DNA from 2 places in the Bacillus sp. ISL-35 genome. Region 2 is predicted to be linked to the other one. Evidence: riboswitches for the same ligand, from Rfam matches in the RefSeq annotation. Region 2 holds a riboswitch; the other holds the start of a gene.
What was found. Region 2 has a riboswitch for cobalamin ahead of J7E38_RS20205 (ABC transporter substrate-binding protein). Riboswitches for the same ligand answer to the same signal wherever they lie in the genome.

Region 1: another riboswitch for cobalamin. It lies ahead of J7E38_RS15365 (acyl-CoA thioesterase); the one in region 2 lies ahead of J7E38_RS20205 (ABC transporter substrate-binding protein).

Annotation. Positions count from the first base shown of each region.
Region 1 covers NZ_JAGGQK010000011.1:37,221-44,714, reverse strand. Annotated here, with positions in the region: gene J7E38_RS15375 (ribonucleotide-diphosphate reductase subunit beta) at 1-148, opposite strand, end outside; gene J7E38_RS15370 (ribonucleoside-diphosphate reductase subunit alpha) at 168-2,390, opposite strand; gene J7E38_RS15365 (acyl-CoA thioesterase) at 2,411-2,878, opposite strand; cobalamin riboswitch at 3,039-3,223, opposite strand; gene J7E38_RS15360 (MFS transporter) at 3,753-5,060, shown strand; gene J7E38_RS15355 (hypothetical protein) at 5,204-5,416, shown strand; gene J7E38_RS15350 (DUF3267 domain-containing protein) at 5,518-6,054, opposite strand; gene J7E38_RS15345 (EAL domain-containing protein) at 6,225-7,166, opposite strand; gene J7E38_RS15340 (flavin monoamine oxidase family protein) at 7,436-7,494, opposite strand, start outside.
Region 2 covers NZ_JAGGQK010000019.1:28,971-36,464, reverse strand. Annotated here, with positions in the region: gene J7E38_RS20215 (heme ABC transporter ATP-binding protein) at 1-68, opposite strand, end outside; gene J7E38_RS20210 (FecCD family ABC transporter permease) at 65-1,126, opposite strand; gene J7E38_RS20205 (ABC transporter substrate-binding protein) at 1,092-2,048, opposite strand; cobalamin riboswitch at 2,179-2,360, opposite strand; gene J7E38_RS20200 (hypothetical protein) at 2,427-3,203, opposite strand; gene J7E38_RS20195 (FtsW/RodA/SpoVE family cell cycle protein) at 3,522-4,709, shown strand; gene J7E38_RS20190 (GNAT family N-acetyltransferase) at 4,706-5,551, shown strand; gene J7E38_RS20185 (sulfite exporter TauE/SafE family protein) at 5,785-6,645, opposite strand; gene J7E38_RS20180 (YqaA family protein) at 6,782-7,360, shown strand.

The DNA.
Region 1 (7,494 bases), on a different contig from region 2:
TGCCCAGCATCCTCTTATATTTTGGATATGCCCACGGAAAGCGGACATCATCCCAATTCAGGATATTGGAACTTTGCCCATTTATAATCCCAGTCGAAGCATTTGGTGCACCGGCATCGACAAGTAATCTTTTCTTCAATAGTTTCATCGTGTTCCTTCCTTTCCCCTTAACTATGGCAGCTTTCACATTCGTCCCAATCACCGCTCGATGTTGAGCGGACGTAATAAGTTGTTTTCAGGCCCGATTTCCAGGCATCCATATGCAGATCCAGCAGCGCTTTTGCCTTGATTGTATTTTTTACATAAAAGTTAAATGAAACGGATTGGTCGATATGGCGCTGGCGCCGCGCATTCTGCTTGATGCTCCAATGCTGGTCAACATTGTAGGCCGTCTTGTAAAACCACATCGTATCAGGTGATAGATCAGGTGCAGTCACCGGAATCTTGTAATCTTTCTTTTCCTCGGAATATTCGAGCCTGAAAATCGGATCGATGCTTGCCGTTGAACCCGCAAGGATTGAGGTCGAGGAGTTAGGGGCTACCGCCATCAGATAACCGTTCCTGATGCCATGCTGCTTTACCTCTTCGGCTAGGGCCTCCCATCTTTCACCGTTGTACTGTCTCTTCTCGAAAAACTGTCCTGTCGACCAATCGGAATCTTCGAAATAAGGATATGCCCCTTTTTCTTTTGCCAGCTCAAGGCTTGCGCCAATGGTTAAGCAGGCGATCTCTTCATAGAGAGCATCACAATATTCTACCGACTCTTCGCTTTCCCATTTGATTCCTTTCAGAGCCAGCAGATGGTGCCAGCCGAACGTTCCCAATCCGATTCCCCGATAATTCTTGTTGGTTATTTGTGCCTGCAGCACAGGGATTTCATTGATCTCGATGACGTTATCCAGCATCCGGACCTGGATATTGATCACTCTGTCAAGTACATCATCCATTACACTTTTCGCCAACGAAATGGAAGACAAGTTGCAGACGACAAAATCACCCGGCTTTTTATAAATTAAAATCTTTCCGTCCTCAACTGTTTCTTCTTCAAGGAGGGTCGGGCTCATATTCTGGGTGATTTCCGTGCAAAGATTGCTGCAGTAAATCATCCCTTTATGATGGTTGGCATTCAGCCTGTTGACCTGATCCCTGTAAAACATGTAAGGTGTACCGGTTTCAAGCTGAGAGATCATGATGGATTTAAAGATTTCAATCGCGGGAACGTGCTCACGCGACAAACCTGGATGATTGACGCAGGCCCAATATTTTTCCCTGAACGACCCAGCTCCCTTTTCCTCATCAAAATGATCTTCAAGCGAAAATCCCATTACGCTCCTTACTTCGTGTGGATCAAACAGATACCATTCACCCCGTTTTTCTACCTGTTCCATAAATAAATCCGGAATGCAGATGCCTGTGAATAAATCATGTGTCCTCTGTCGCTCATCTCCATTATTGAGTTTTGCATCAAGGAACGGGAAGATGTCTTTATGCCAGACATCGAGGTAAACAGCAATCGCACCCTGCCGCTGCCCTAATTGATCGACCGAAACCGCGGTGTTATTCAGCTGCTTCATCCACGGGATCACACCGGAGCTGATTCCTTTGAAACCTTTGATATCACTGCCACGGCTTCTAATTTTGCCCAGATACACTCCAATGCCGCCGCCATTCTTGCTCAAGGTGGAGATATCTGTGTTGGAATCATAGATGCTTCTCAAATCGTCTGCTACCGTATCAATGAAGCAGCTCGATAACTGGCCATAGCTTTTACCCGCATTTGCAAGCGTCGGGGTCGCCACTGTCATATAAAGATTTGAGAGCGCCCAGTAAGCTTCCTCTACCAATCCAAGCCGCTTTTCCACCGGTTCTTCAGCCAGCAGGGTCATTGCGATGATCATGAACCGCTCTTGGGGAAGCTCAGCAACCTGCCCACTCTGTGTCCGCGCAAGATACCTTTCCGCCATCGTGACAAGCCCTATGTAGGTAAAAAATTGGTCTCTCTCGGGATCAATCACTTTTTCAAGATATTCGATTTCTTCCCGGGAATAGGAGATTACTAGACGACTGTCATATATCCCAATTTCTATTAATTTATTGATTAATTCGTAAAAAGAACCGTAACCAGCTGTATTTCTGAAGCTTTCACTAAGCTTGTACAATTTTTTCAAGTAAAAACGTGCAGCTGCGTACGTCCAGCCAGGTTCATTCCGGTCGATTCGTTCGACTGCTGTCAAAATCAGCATGTTTTCAATCTGGTCGTCTGACATATTCTTCGCCTCTAGAGCCCGAACCACTCGTTGTTTGAACGACTTAAAGTCCAGTTCAGGAAATGCCTGTTCAATATCCGTTATCAGTTTCGCTGTTTCCTCTTCCTTTACTTGAATACTCATCGATTACCCCTCCACTTGTTTTACTTTTGTCTCATTTCCAGCCTGCGCTGCCTTCTCATTTCAGCAGTGTTAAACAGCTCCCATTCCTCAATACTTTCCGGGACAATACCGGCGACCGGAACAGGCACCCCTTGTTCATCCTTTGCCACCATGGTTAAAATCGAGGTGGTTGTCAAAGTCTTTTTGCATGTCTTCAAGTTCTCGCTTTCCACTTTCACGAACACTTCCATTGATGTCCTGCCTGTTGAAATCACCACGGCTTCCAGAGTTAAAATATCGCCTACTACTGCCGATGACAGGAAATTCACTGAGTCAATTGAAGCCGTGACAACTGCCATCCTGCTGTGCTTCATCGCTGCAATCGCCGCGATTTCATCAATATAGGACAACACGGTGCCGCCAAAAATCGTACCAAGATGATTCGTGTCCGGAGGCAAAACCAGCCGGTTCTGCAAAGTCCTTGACACATTTGTAGATAATCCTTCCATTCCTGACCTCCTGTTTGAAAAATGCTCCCTGAAAATGAGAAAAACCCATCTCGAAAGATGGGTTTAAGTAACGTTGATCAATTAACACCTCATATGTATCCGCAAAACAACACGAGCCTATCAATTTATCCCCGTAATACCTTCCCAATTCCCGAAGAAGATAACACGCATAAATATGGCAGGTCTCCTGACTTGTGCTTCACCCTACTTTAAGGCCTTCCCATCCATTTTTTAGACAGTGGTTCTTCCTTATTTCGTCAGCACTTACAGTTGCGGGAACAGTTCTGGACTTTCACCAGATTCCCTATTAAGTCTTGTTCAGACACCATATTTACCGGTAAATACAATATTTAGTTGTATTTTTTTAAAGAAACACAATATATCGTGTTATGAATTGATAGTAAATCATCTGCCTCGTAATTTCAACTAATTTCATAAAGTACGAAATTATGGATGTGGTCGATATATTGCGAAAAGTGGTCGATATATCTTTATATGTGGTCGATAAAATCAAAAATCCGCTGATATATCCTTAAATGTGGTCGATATAATTTATTTTTCGCCAATAAAGTAATAACCCCCTCGTATGGTGACACTCCTTGGAGTTGTTTGTAGTTTTCTATCCACCCTTATATAGGGTATTTCCCCGGTTCCTTTTCAATCCACCAAGTCCTAACAAAACGCTTTGCATCAAGCTTTTATACCCCTATAAGCATTTTTATTATCCCTTAATTGCTTTCTTGTCAAAAAGTGTTCAAGACTTTTTGACAGAATTGTGATGGTGTCTCCAGATGTGAGGTTCGTCACAACTGATGTGTGATATAAATGGTTTATTAATCTTGTAAACACTCATATCACGTATGGAGGAATTAAAATGGCTCGCATAAATACATGGAACCCTGAAGACGATCGTTTCTGGCAATCTGAAGGAAAAAAGCATGCCCAACGTAACTTGTGGATTTCGGTACCTTCCTTGATGCTCGCATTCATTGTCTGGCAAATCTGGTCTGTGGTTGCAATTCGCCTTAATGATATTGGTTTTAATTTTACGGATCAACAGCTTTTCGCATTGGCTGCCATGCCTGGTCTTGTTGGTGCCACTTTACGGTTTGTGTACACATTTGGAGTAGGAATGATGGGGGGACGCAACTGGACAGTACTGACAACTGCCGTGCTCGCAATTCCGGCTGTCGGCATCGGCTTCGCGGTCCAGAATCCTGACACACCTTACTCAGTGATGCTTTTACTCGCTGCACTTTGCGGCCTGGGTGGCGGAAACTTTTCAAGTTCATCATCCAACATCAGCTTCTTTTTCCCGAAAAAAGCACGTGGAACGGCGCTCGGCATCAACGGCGGTTTAGGCAACATGGGTGTATCGGTCGTCCAATTCGTAACACCATTAATCATTACAACTGGAACGTTCGCTTTCATCGCTGGCGATGGACAGAAATTGTCTAACGGCCAGGAAGTATGGCTCCAAAACGCAGCATTCATCTGGCTGATCCCAATCGCAATCGTCACAATCGCTGCATGGTTCGGCATGGATAACCTGCCTGGCACAAAGCAATCGTTCTCGGATCAATTCGTTATAGTAAAAAGAAAGCACACTTGGATCATGACATGGCTTTACGTGGCAACATTCGGATCTTTCATCGGTTACTCCGCGGCATTCCCGCTTTTATTGAAAACGCAGTTCCCTGAATATATCTCACTTGCCTTCCTTGGTGCCTTCCTTGCTGCCGGTGCCCGCCCTATTGGCGGATGGATGGCTGATAAAATGGGCGGAGCCAAGCTGACATCCATCGTTCTGGTAGTGATGATGGCTGGTGCTGGAAGCGTCATTTACTTCCTTGGCACGAAACAATTCGGCGGCTTCCTGGCATCATTCATGGTACTGTTCATCGCTTCTGGCATCGGTTCTGGTTCAACATTCCAGATGATTCCTGGAATCTTTGTTCCGAAAGAAGCGGCTCCAGTCCTCGGCTTTACGGCAGCATTCGCAGCATATGGATCCTTCCTAATTCCAAAGCTGTTCGGCTGGTCCGTGAAAATTTCCGGAGGTTATGCTCCTGCATTTTTCATCTTCATCGGCTTCTACGTGCTGTCCATTGTTCTGAACTGGTATTATTACCAGAGGAAAGAGTCTGTAGCAGTGTTTGAAGCAAAGAAGACAATAGCGTAAGTTTGAAAGCCTCTCCGATTTAGCGGGGAGGCTTTTTACCATATTTTATGTTTTAAAGCTAGAAAATTTAAGGGAGGCTTTTACCATATTTTATGTTTTAAATACGGGTTTTTTGGGTATATAGAACTATACAGACAGAGAGAATGTTTATTTTTCCAAAGGGGGAGATAAAGCTGCTCACACTTTTTCTATTCCAACGGGAACTGAGTCAACTAAAAAATGACTATCAATCAAGTGCCGACACAGTCATCAAACAGCAAATTCTTAAGGACATTGCGCTGCTGACAGAGGCAATAAATGAAATGAAAGAGATGTTGGAAGCAAAACGCTCCATGCATTATGCCGATGATATATAGCAAAAAAACTTTGTGGTTCCTGTGACAAAAATTAATTATGTAAAACAATAGACCATCAATTTCGATGGTCTATTATTATTGTTAAGCATATGAGTTACCTTTTAATTAGACTCTATCCGGTAATATCCTCTGCAAAAAACTGTATTCCTTGGTTTAATGGCAATGAGCACTGAATTAATGAGATCTGAGGAAGAAATCAAGGTGTTGAACCAACCTACAAATAATAGAATTAATTTTATTTCCCCTAATACATAGAACGATATAATAACAGGAACAACTGATAATACAATAAAAGGCAAGCTCATAAAAAACCAGAATCTAACTTTGGAGAGGATTGCATTTGTATTTATCCAAAAAAATATCCCGCTAAAAGTGAGGCTAATATCACCTTTATTTCTTATGACCAAAAGGTGTAGACATTCATGAAGGATGAAGACGAAGATAGCAATTATGATGAGTAGAAATACATTTATATCAGAGAAACCAGTACTAAAGACATTTTGTAACAGAAAAATAGTTACCATAAGCAGATATACGAACTTCATATAATGTTTTCGATACCAATTATTCTGTATGAAAGGAGTCCATTCTAAAAAATCCATACTACTCGGCGGTAAGTGTCGAAACCAAATTATCATAGGCTTTCACCTTCTCAATTAAACTCAATCAGTTTCCAATAAGAAAAATTCAACATAAAGAGGCAGAAATCCTTTAAGCAAAACGCTTTTGAAAAATCAAGGACCAAATTGCCAGCATAGCAATTTGGTCTGCAAAACCCATTATTATTGGCATTTATAGGCATCCGAGGTCATGTACGTTTTTTTCCTCCTTCAACCTGGCTGCCAATTGGCGCGGGTTTGCCAAAAAAGTACCCCTGGAACAGCTGATATCCTTTCTCTTTAAGCCATTCAAAATCTTCCGCAGATTCAATTCCCTCCGCAAGCGGTACAGAACCCAGCCTCTTCGCTTCAGTTAAAAATGCAGAAGCAGTCTGCTGCTTTTGAAGATCTGCAGCTACTCCCTGGACATACTTCATATCCAATTTCATATAATGCGGCTGCAGATCGGATAGCAGCTCCAAGGTGCTGTACCCTTCACCAACATCATCAAGCGCGTAACGGAAACCCTTTTCTTTGTAAAAAGTGAGGATTCTTTTCAGGTGATCCGTATCCTCGACGTTTTCTGTTTCAACCACCTCAAACACAAGCCTGCCCGGGTCTACCCCCAGTCGGTCAGCCAGCATCGTGGTCGACTTAAGGCAGAATTCCGGGGAATAAATGGACGTCGGTATGAAATTGATAAAAGCTTTCTTGTCAGTAAAAGAAGCTGCCCTGACAGCTGCCATTCGGCAAATCCGATCGAGGGCATATAACCGGTCGCGCTTTTTGGCTGCGCCGAAAATTTCACCAGGATAAATTACCGAACCATCCTCTCGGTAAAATCTAGCCAGCATTTCATGGGCATAAATTTCGCCTCCAGCGTCAACAATCGGTTGAGCATGGCAAGTAACCAGCTCTTTGCCGATGACCTCGTCAATCCACTCACTTTCGAGGATTTCTTCGACTTCCGCGAGAATTCTCCAATTTTCTTCATCCAGCCGAAAAAAGACCTTGCCCGGCTCCATATGATCATGGCAAAAATCAAGGAAATCCCTCATCCCTGCTTCACTAACAACCAGTGAACCGGCTTCCACCCGAACCAGCTCACCATTACGCTCCATGTGGCGAACCACTTCAGGATAAATGGACACATTCTGCTCCCCTTCTACCCTTATCTCAAACTGTAAATTTCCAACCACGCATGCATTGCAACTCATAGTATATAGCGCCCTCTCAAGTTAGTTATTTATTACTATATCACTGTGTTAATGATAGGTAAAATGAACCAAATGATATTTAAAAATATATAAATATGCTACAAGTGAATCGGCAGGATAGGATTTTGAATGCCTAATTGGCCAAAAAAAGAGCGCTTATCCGTTTTATCGGAAAAAACGCTCTTTCGTTTTACAGTTCATCATTATTGTTTGTGCTCCTCAACCAGCTTCATCACAGCAAAAGCCGCTCGCTCCGCGGAAA
Region 2 (7,494 bases):
TCGAAGGAGATTCCCTTCAACACCTCGCCGCCTGCATATCCGCCTGTCAAATTCTTCACTGTGATCATCGGCCAGCACTTCTTTCCCTGCGATTTTTCATTAAAATAAACGCAAAAACCGGCGCTCCGATTAATGCCGTGATCACCCCAATCGGCAATTCCGAGGGCGCGATGATGGTCCTTGATATTAGATCAGCGAGAATCAGGAATCCGCCGCCAATCAGCACCGATAACGGCAGCAAATGCCGATGGTCAGGACCCCAGACAGTCCTTGTCAGGTGGGGAATGACCAGGCCGACAAAGCCGATCGTTCCTGATACTGCGACAGCCGATCCGGTCAAAAGCGAACCGGACAGCAATATCAAAAGCTTGCGGCGCTCGACATTGACACCTAGATGCTGTGCCCGCTCCTCGCCAAAGGACATCGCATTCAACTCCCTTGTGTTTGCCAATAAAATCACCAGGCCAATCACGAAGAAAGGAAAAATGATTTTTATATACTCCCAGCCGCGCATTGACACACTCCCGAGCAGCCAGCCGATGATTTGCCGCAGCTCTTCACCGGATAAGGCGATCATCAGCGATATGAACGAGCCGAGAAATGAGCTTAAAATGATTCCCGTCAATATAATGGTTTCTACCCTGAGCAGCCTGTCGACTTTCCGGGCAAAAAACAGCACAAACAGCACCGTAGCGAATGCGAACAAAATGCTGAGCACCGGCAAGGTGAAGGCACCGATCAGCGGCAGCGAAAGGCCCAAAAACAACGTGACGACCGCACCAATAGAGGCACCAGAAGAGATTCCGAGTGTATACGGGTCTGCCAGCGGATTGCGCAGCAGGCCCTGGAACGCAGCGCCGGCAATCGCCAGTGATGCGCCGACAAGTCCTGCCAGCAGAATGCGCGGCAGCCTGATTTCCATGACAATACTTGCGTGCATCGGATCGATTCCTTGTCCCTGTATGCGGAAAATTTCAGCACCAATGATTTTGATGATAGCGGGTACAGGAATGGAAACTGTTCCGATGGAAATCCCAAGCAGCATGGAAATAATAAGGAATGTTGCTGCAAATAGATATGCTAATCCTTTATTATTTAAAAACGTCCGGGTAAATGGCTTTTGCAAGTTCCTCCGCTCCTTCAGCGAGCCTTGGACCTGACCTGGTAACAAGATCGGAGTGGACATCGAATACCTGCTGGTCCTTGACTGCTTTTACATTGTTCCAGCCCTGCCGCGCGAGCACCTGCTCAGCCGCTTTTTCAGTATAGTATCCATAGGTTGTCACAATGACATCCGGATTACGCTCAACCATAGCTTCCGGGTCGACTTTCGGCCAGCCTTCCATATCGCCGGCGGCATTCTTCGCGCCGATCAACTCAAGCATTTCGTTTATAAATGTATGATTACCGGCTGTGTAGATTTCAGGTTCAGGTGAGACCTCAACAAATACAGTCTTTTGCTCTTCCGGTTTGATAGCCTCCGCTTTCTTCTTTAGTTCTGCGAAGCTGTTTTTCATCGTATCAACAAGCTCAGCTGCTTTTTCAGGCTCACCAATCGCTTTTCCAATCATCTCGATTGATTGATACACTTCTTCAAAGGACTGCGCATCATTTACTACGACAACTGCAATTCCTGCGTCCTTTAGTTGCTGCAGCCCTTCTTTTGCCGTATCCGCGGTAGACCCCGGGGCAAGGACAAGGTCTGGCTTTAAGGAAATCATTTTCTCGATATTGAATTCCATGCCGCCGACTTTTTCCTTCGACATTGCTTCCTCTGGATAATTGTCGAAATCTGTGACACCGACAATTGCGTCCCCGCTGTCAAGCGCATAAACGATTTCCGTGTTGCTCGGAATCAGGGAAATGATCTTTTCTGGCTTTTCTTCAATGACAACATCTTCATCAAGCGCATCTTTTACCGTGACAGGAAATCCTGTCTTTTGTTCTTGCGCGGTTTTTTCGCCTTCCTTTTTTTCCGGCTGTGCTTCAGTACCGCAGCCAGCCAGGATCATGGCAGCTGCCATCCATAACAACAATAACTTCTTCATTTGCTTCTCCTCCGTTTTTTCGATAAAAATAAAAAACATCTCCACCTGAAGGGGAGATGTCCGAGTAAGCAAATGTTTTTTATCATAAAAGACATAAAGCCTGTCGGCACCTCCCTATCCTCGTAGGTTTGCTTGGTGCAATGGACAGGCAGGTCTCCTGGCTCATGGTCAATGCTCGCTGCGCCTTCCCATACATTTGTACAGTGGCATGTTGCAGCTTGCTCCCATTTACAGTGGCGGGACCGCGTTGGATTTTCACCAACTTCCCTATTAAGTCTTGTTATAAAAGACACCCGTTCATTTCGATATGTAATTTTCCGCTACAACCCATTATACACGATTTGCCAAAAGTTGCTGCAAAAATTTTGTTTTTTCGACTTATTGTGCAAGCAAGCTCCATTCCTTCAACTTCTTATCGAAAACAAGTCTGCCGTCAGGATTGCTGTGGCTTGCCTCTTTGTATTCATCATGCATGTCATCCATGTTGGCAAAATCTCCGATGATCCAGATCGGTATTTCAATCCTGTTGCGGTTCTGCTGCATATTTTTAAGCGAAAACACAGCACCTTCCTTCAAGGCTGGTATCAGTGAATTCAGGATTTCGTTGCTTACAGATGGATAGGACTTCTTTTTCCGGATCCCAAGCAGCGTTTTTTCCGGTTTCATTTCTCCGAGCTTGCCTGAAAGGACATTGCCAAGCATGCGGAAAAAATCATTGAAATTGCGGTAATAGGTCTTGTTGAACCAGCCGTCCTCATTGGACAGGTATACAAAACGATTATTAAGCTGATTGTAAAAGGGCAGCTTCAAATGATGCTTGATATGCCCGAGATAAAGAAGTTCGGCAATTTCCTGGGCCGTCAGCACATTCAGCGCTTCCACTTCCTCAAAATCGATCCAGCAAAAATCCCCATAAGCATGTACATTGGCTCCTACCAGCTTTTCAGCACCGTCATCCGGTACAAACTCAAATAAAGTATGCCTGTTGAACTCACCATCCTCATAGCGATGCTTCAACAGCAAAAGATGATTAAGCGGATCAGGCAGCGACCTGGCGAATTCATGGAATTCAATTCCATGCGAAAGCACATAATGATCCCTTTCGTTCATGTGGAGATATAATAAATCCCTGCTATAAGGATGGTTCTTTTTCAACAGCAAAACCTCCCGGAAAATTCTAAGCTGCAGAATGCCAGCGACTCCGTACAAATAACGCTTCTTCCATTCTAACAAAAACGGTGGAAAATATCTTATTTTGAATCCTCAAAAACATAATTATTATCCACCTTTCCGGTGAAAAGAATCCCTTTGTTAAAAGAAACTAAACCCTCCTGTCATTCGTCTATACTTGTAGGAATATATTACCTGATGAGGGATTGTGAGGATAATCCTTGTCTGCTAGCATAAAATTACAATACCTTCACAAACAGGCTAATTATTATGTGTAAAAATGATTTGGACAGGGTGTAGCAAATGGATAAATCGACCAAAAAATTCGACCGCTTTGATTGGACGTTAACACTTTTTTTATTGCTGTTTTTCCTGACCAGCTGCCTCGCCATTTATAGCGCCCAGAAGACCGGGCAATATGTTGGCCAGAACTTTTTATATAAGCAAATATTCTGGTATGTCGTCGGTTCAGGTATCATCGCAGCAGTCATGATGTTCGACAGTGAACAATACCGCAAGCTCGCATGGTATTTATACGGCTTCGGAATTTTCCTGCTCGTCTTCCTGTTTTTCGCTCCTGCCAGCATTGCCGAAGAAAGAAACGGAGCCAAAAGCTGGTTTTTCATCGAGCCATTCGGTTCGATCCAGCCTTCGGAATTCATGAAAGTCTTTTTGATTCTAGCCTTGAGCAGCGCCATCTATGCCCACCATAAAAAGAATCCAAGAAAGACACTTCAATCAGACTTCCTGCTGTTCATCAAGCTTGGCTTGATCACCGCCTTGCCGCTAGGGATGATCATGATGCAGCCTGACCTCGGAACTTCCCTGGTCGTGATTGCGATTTTCACAGGAATCATCCTAGTTTCAGGCATCACCTGGAAAATCATCCTGCCTCTCTATGGCGGTGGAGCTGCACTTGGAGCCGGCATTCTGTATCTCGTCATCTGGAAACCTGAGATACTGAAAAAATATATGGGGGTAAAAACGTACCAATTTGGGCGTATTTATGCATGGCTTGATCCGGAAAGCTACCCGGAATATGGCTACCATCTGTTAAAGTCACTCAGTGCGATCGGGTCTGGCATGCTGACTGGAAAAGGTCTCAATGGCAGTGAAGTCTATATTCCTGAAAGCCATACAGACTTTATTTTCAGCGTCATTGGCGAGGAATTCGGTTTTGTTGGCGGCAGTTTTGTCATCAGTCTTTATTTCCTGCTTATCTACCATCTGACCAAAACGGCACTCGATACGAATGATCCTTTCAATACCTATATTAGTGCAGGTGTCATTAGCATGATTACCTTCCACGTCTTCCAGAATGTCGGAATGACCATCCAACTGTTGCCGATTACGGGGATCCCTCTTCCTTTCATCAGTTATGGCGGAAGCTCGCTGATGGGCAATATGCTGGCGATGGGACTGATTTATGGAATCCGGTTCCATCATAAAACCTATATGTTTGCCTCAAGAGACAGGAGTTTTGATCTATGAAGCTAGTAAGCCATTATCGCGATAATATTGATTTGAGGAAGAGTTTCATCCAGCTTGCTGCCGACACTTTCGGCCTTGATTTTACCAACTGGCATGAAAAAGGCTACTGGGGAGAGCGATACATTCCGTTTTCCTACGCAGATGGCAGCCGGGTGGTTGCGAATGTATCGGTCAATGAGCTTGATTTGATCATCGATGGAACAAGCCGCAAAGGCCTGCAAATCGGTACTGTGATGACGCATCCTGAGTATCGCCATAAAGGGCTGTCGGCATGTCTGATGAACCATGTGCTGGCCGAATACGAGGGAATGTATGATTACATGTATCTGTTCGCCAATGACAGCGTGCTTGATTTTTATCCGAAGTTCGGGTTTGAGCGGGTTGAGGAGCACCAGTTTTCAACGAGGGTTCCTTCTAATACAGGCCGAGCAGGATTAAGGAAACTGGAGATTCCGGCAGACCTTAAGCAGATTGAAAAAATGGTTTATGGGAGAGCGCCAGTCTCCCGGGCCTTTGCGACTGGCAACTCCGGCGGCATCACCATGTACCATATCCTGAATGTTTTTCCCGACCATCTATATTATTCTGAGGACGAGGACGCGATTGTGATCTTCACGGAAGAGAACGGTCGGGTCCAATTGTATGATGTAATCGGCTCCTCACGGGTGAATATCACCAATATCCTTCCTGCAGGGGAAGTTGTCTTCCATTACACACCTGACTACAAGGATTTGGACTTTCGTTCACTTCCTTTTAAACGGGAAGGAGCATTATTTGTAAAAAACGGCATCGGACGAGAGTTCCCGCGCTTTGTTAAGCACCCTCTCACATCTGAGGCATAAAGAACAAAAAGCGCAAGCGCCTTGTTCAGCCCCGACAAGCGCTGGAGGGCCTGACAGTGAAGTCGTTCTTTGACTTCATTGGCAGGACCGAAGCGTCTCGAGGAGTTAGGAGCCGCAGCTAGACAAGCGGCTCGAGGGGCTAGGCGCTGGAGCTGGATTAAGACTCCCATATATAGTTACCCACACAAAAATACTTTTATTATTTCCTAAACAACAAAAAAAGGCTGAGCAGCTCAGCCTTTTTTCATTGCTTTTATCCTGATTTTACCGATAGCCCTTACGAAGAAATACACAATGAAGATACCCATGAGGACAAGCCCGGTTTTGTTCAGATCAACCAGCTTCAGAACCGCTCCTGCCAGCGTGACAAGATAAAGGATTCCGAGCATGGAGTTCATTTCCTTATTTTCAAAATAAGCAGTCATCCTGGCACCGAACTGGGAGCCGACTAACGCACCGGCAATCAGCATCAAACCGATGAAGTAATCGATTTGCGTGTTGATCGCATAGGAAATGAAACCAACTGAGACGATGAGCAGCACGGCAAACAAACTTGTTCCAACTGCTTTTTTCGGATTGAATCCCAGCGAGGTGATGATGAGCGGAACGATGATGAACCCGCCTCCTACTCCAAGCGATGCCGAAACAAAGCCTCCGACGAACCCAACTGCCAAAAGCTTTGGTACCGAAAAATGAGCAGGTGCAGGAATCTCTTCGTCTTTCTTTTTACCCTGACGAATCATTTTTATCGCAAAATAAGCGAGCAGTACAATGTAAAGGAACGGAATGACAATCTCATCCCAGCCCCGCGCTTCGAGAGCATATACAAGCGGCCGGGCCAGTTGTGTCGCAACAATCCCGCTTAGCCCCATGATCAATCCCTCTTTCCAGAGGATATTTTTCATGAGGATATGAGCGGCAATCCCTGACATTGATGTGCCCACCGTGAAAAACAAGCTTGTCGTGATCGCTTCAAGCGGAGAAAACCCAATCAATAGTAAGATCGGTGTCAGGATAAATCCTCCCCCAACTCCGAAAAACCCCGACATTACACTGATCAACCCGCCCAGCAGCAGGAAAAATATGTATTCCATAGATAACATCCCTTTTATAGACTATTTCTTTTTTTAGGATACCATTAATAGTTGGCTCTTGCAGAATTATAAATGGTATACTTCTAATTAGGCTCAACTGGCACTTACTATAACAATTCAAAGGAGATACTGTTTCATGTCTGAATGGATCCACGCGATTGAAGAATGGCTGCTTGAATTTGGTTCATGGGGATTATTCTTCGTCTCTTTCCTGGAATCTTCCTTTTTCCCGATTCCTCCCGATGTTTTGCTGATTCCGATGGGGATTGCGAACCCTGACAAGGCCCTCTGGTATGCCTTCATCACCACAACAGGTTCTGTACTTGGCGCCCTGCTTGGCTGGTACATCGGTAAAAAGGTCGGCCGTCCAATCCTTCGTTATTTTATTAAAGAAGAGAAAATCGTCCTGGTCGAACGCTATTTTGAAAAATACGGTGCAATGGCCATCCTGATTGCCGGCTTTACACCTATCCCATATAAAGTTTTTACGATTTTTTCCGGAATCTCCAAAATCAAGATTCCTACACTCATCATCTGGTCCATCATCGGCCGTGGCCTGCGCTTCTTCCTTGAAGCAGCCATCATCGTCACACTCGGCGACAAAGCTATGCCATTCATCGAAGAAAACTTCACAATGCTGACACTTGTCCTCGGAGCTGTCGTGATCATTGGATACTTGGTTTATATGTATTTAAAAAGATTGAAAAAAGCATAAAGATGCATAAAAAATGCTTGGAGCCTAAATGGGCTTCAAGCGTTTTTTTTGGTAGTGGTTGGATTAAAAGGTTAGTACACTAGGTTTAAGTCCAATAATTAACATTTGTTTTATCTATATTAAAAGGCCAAACC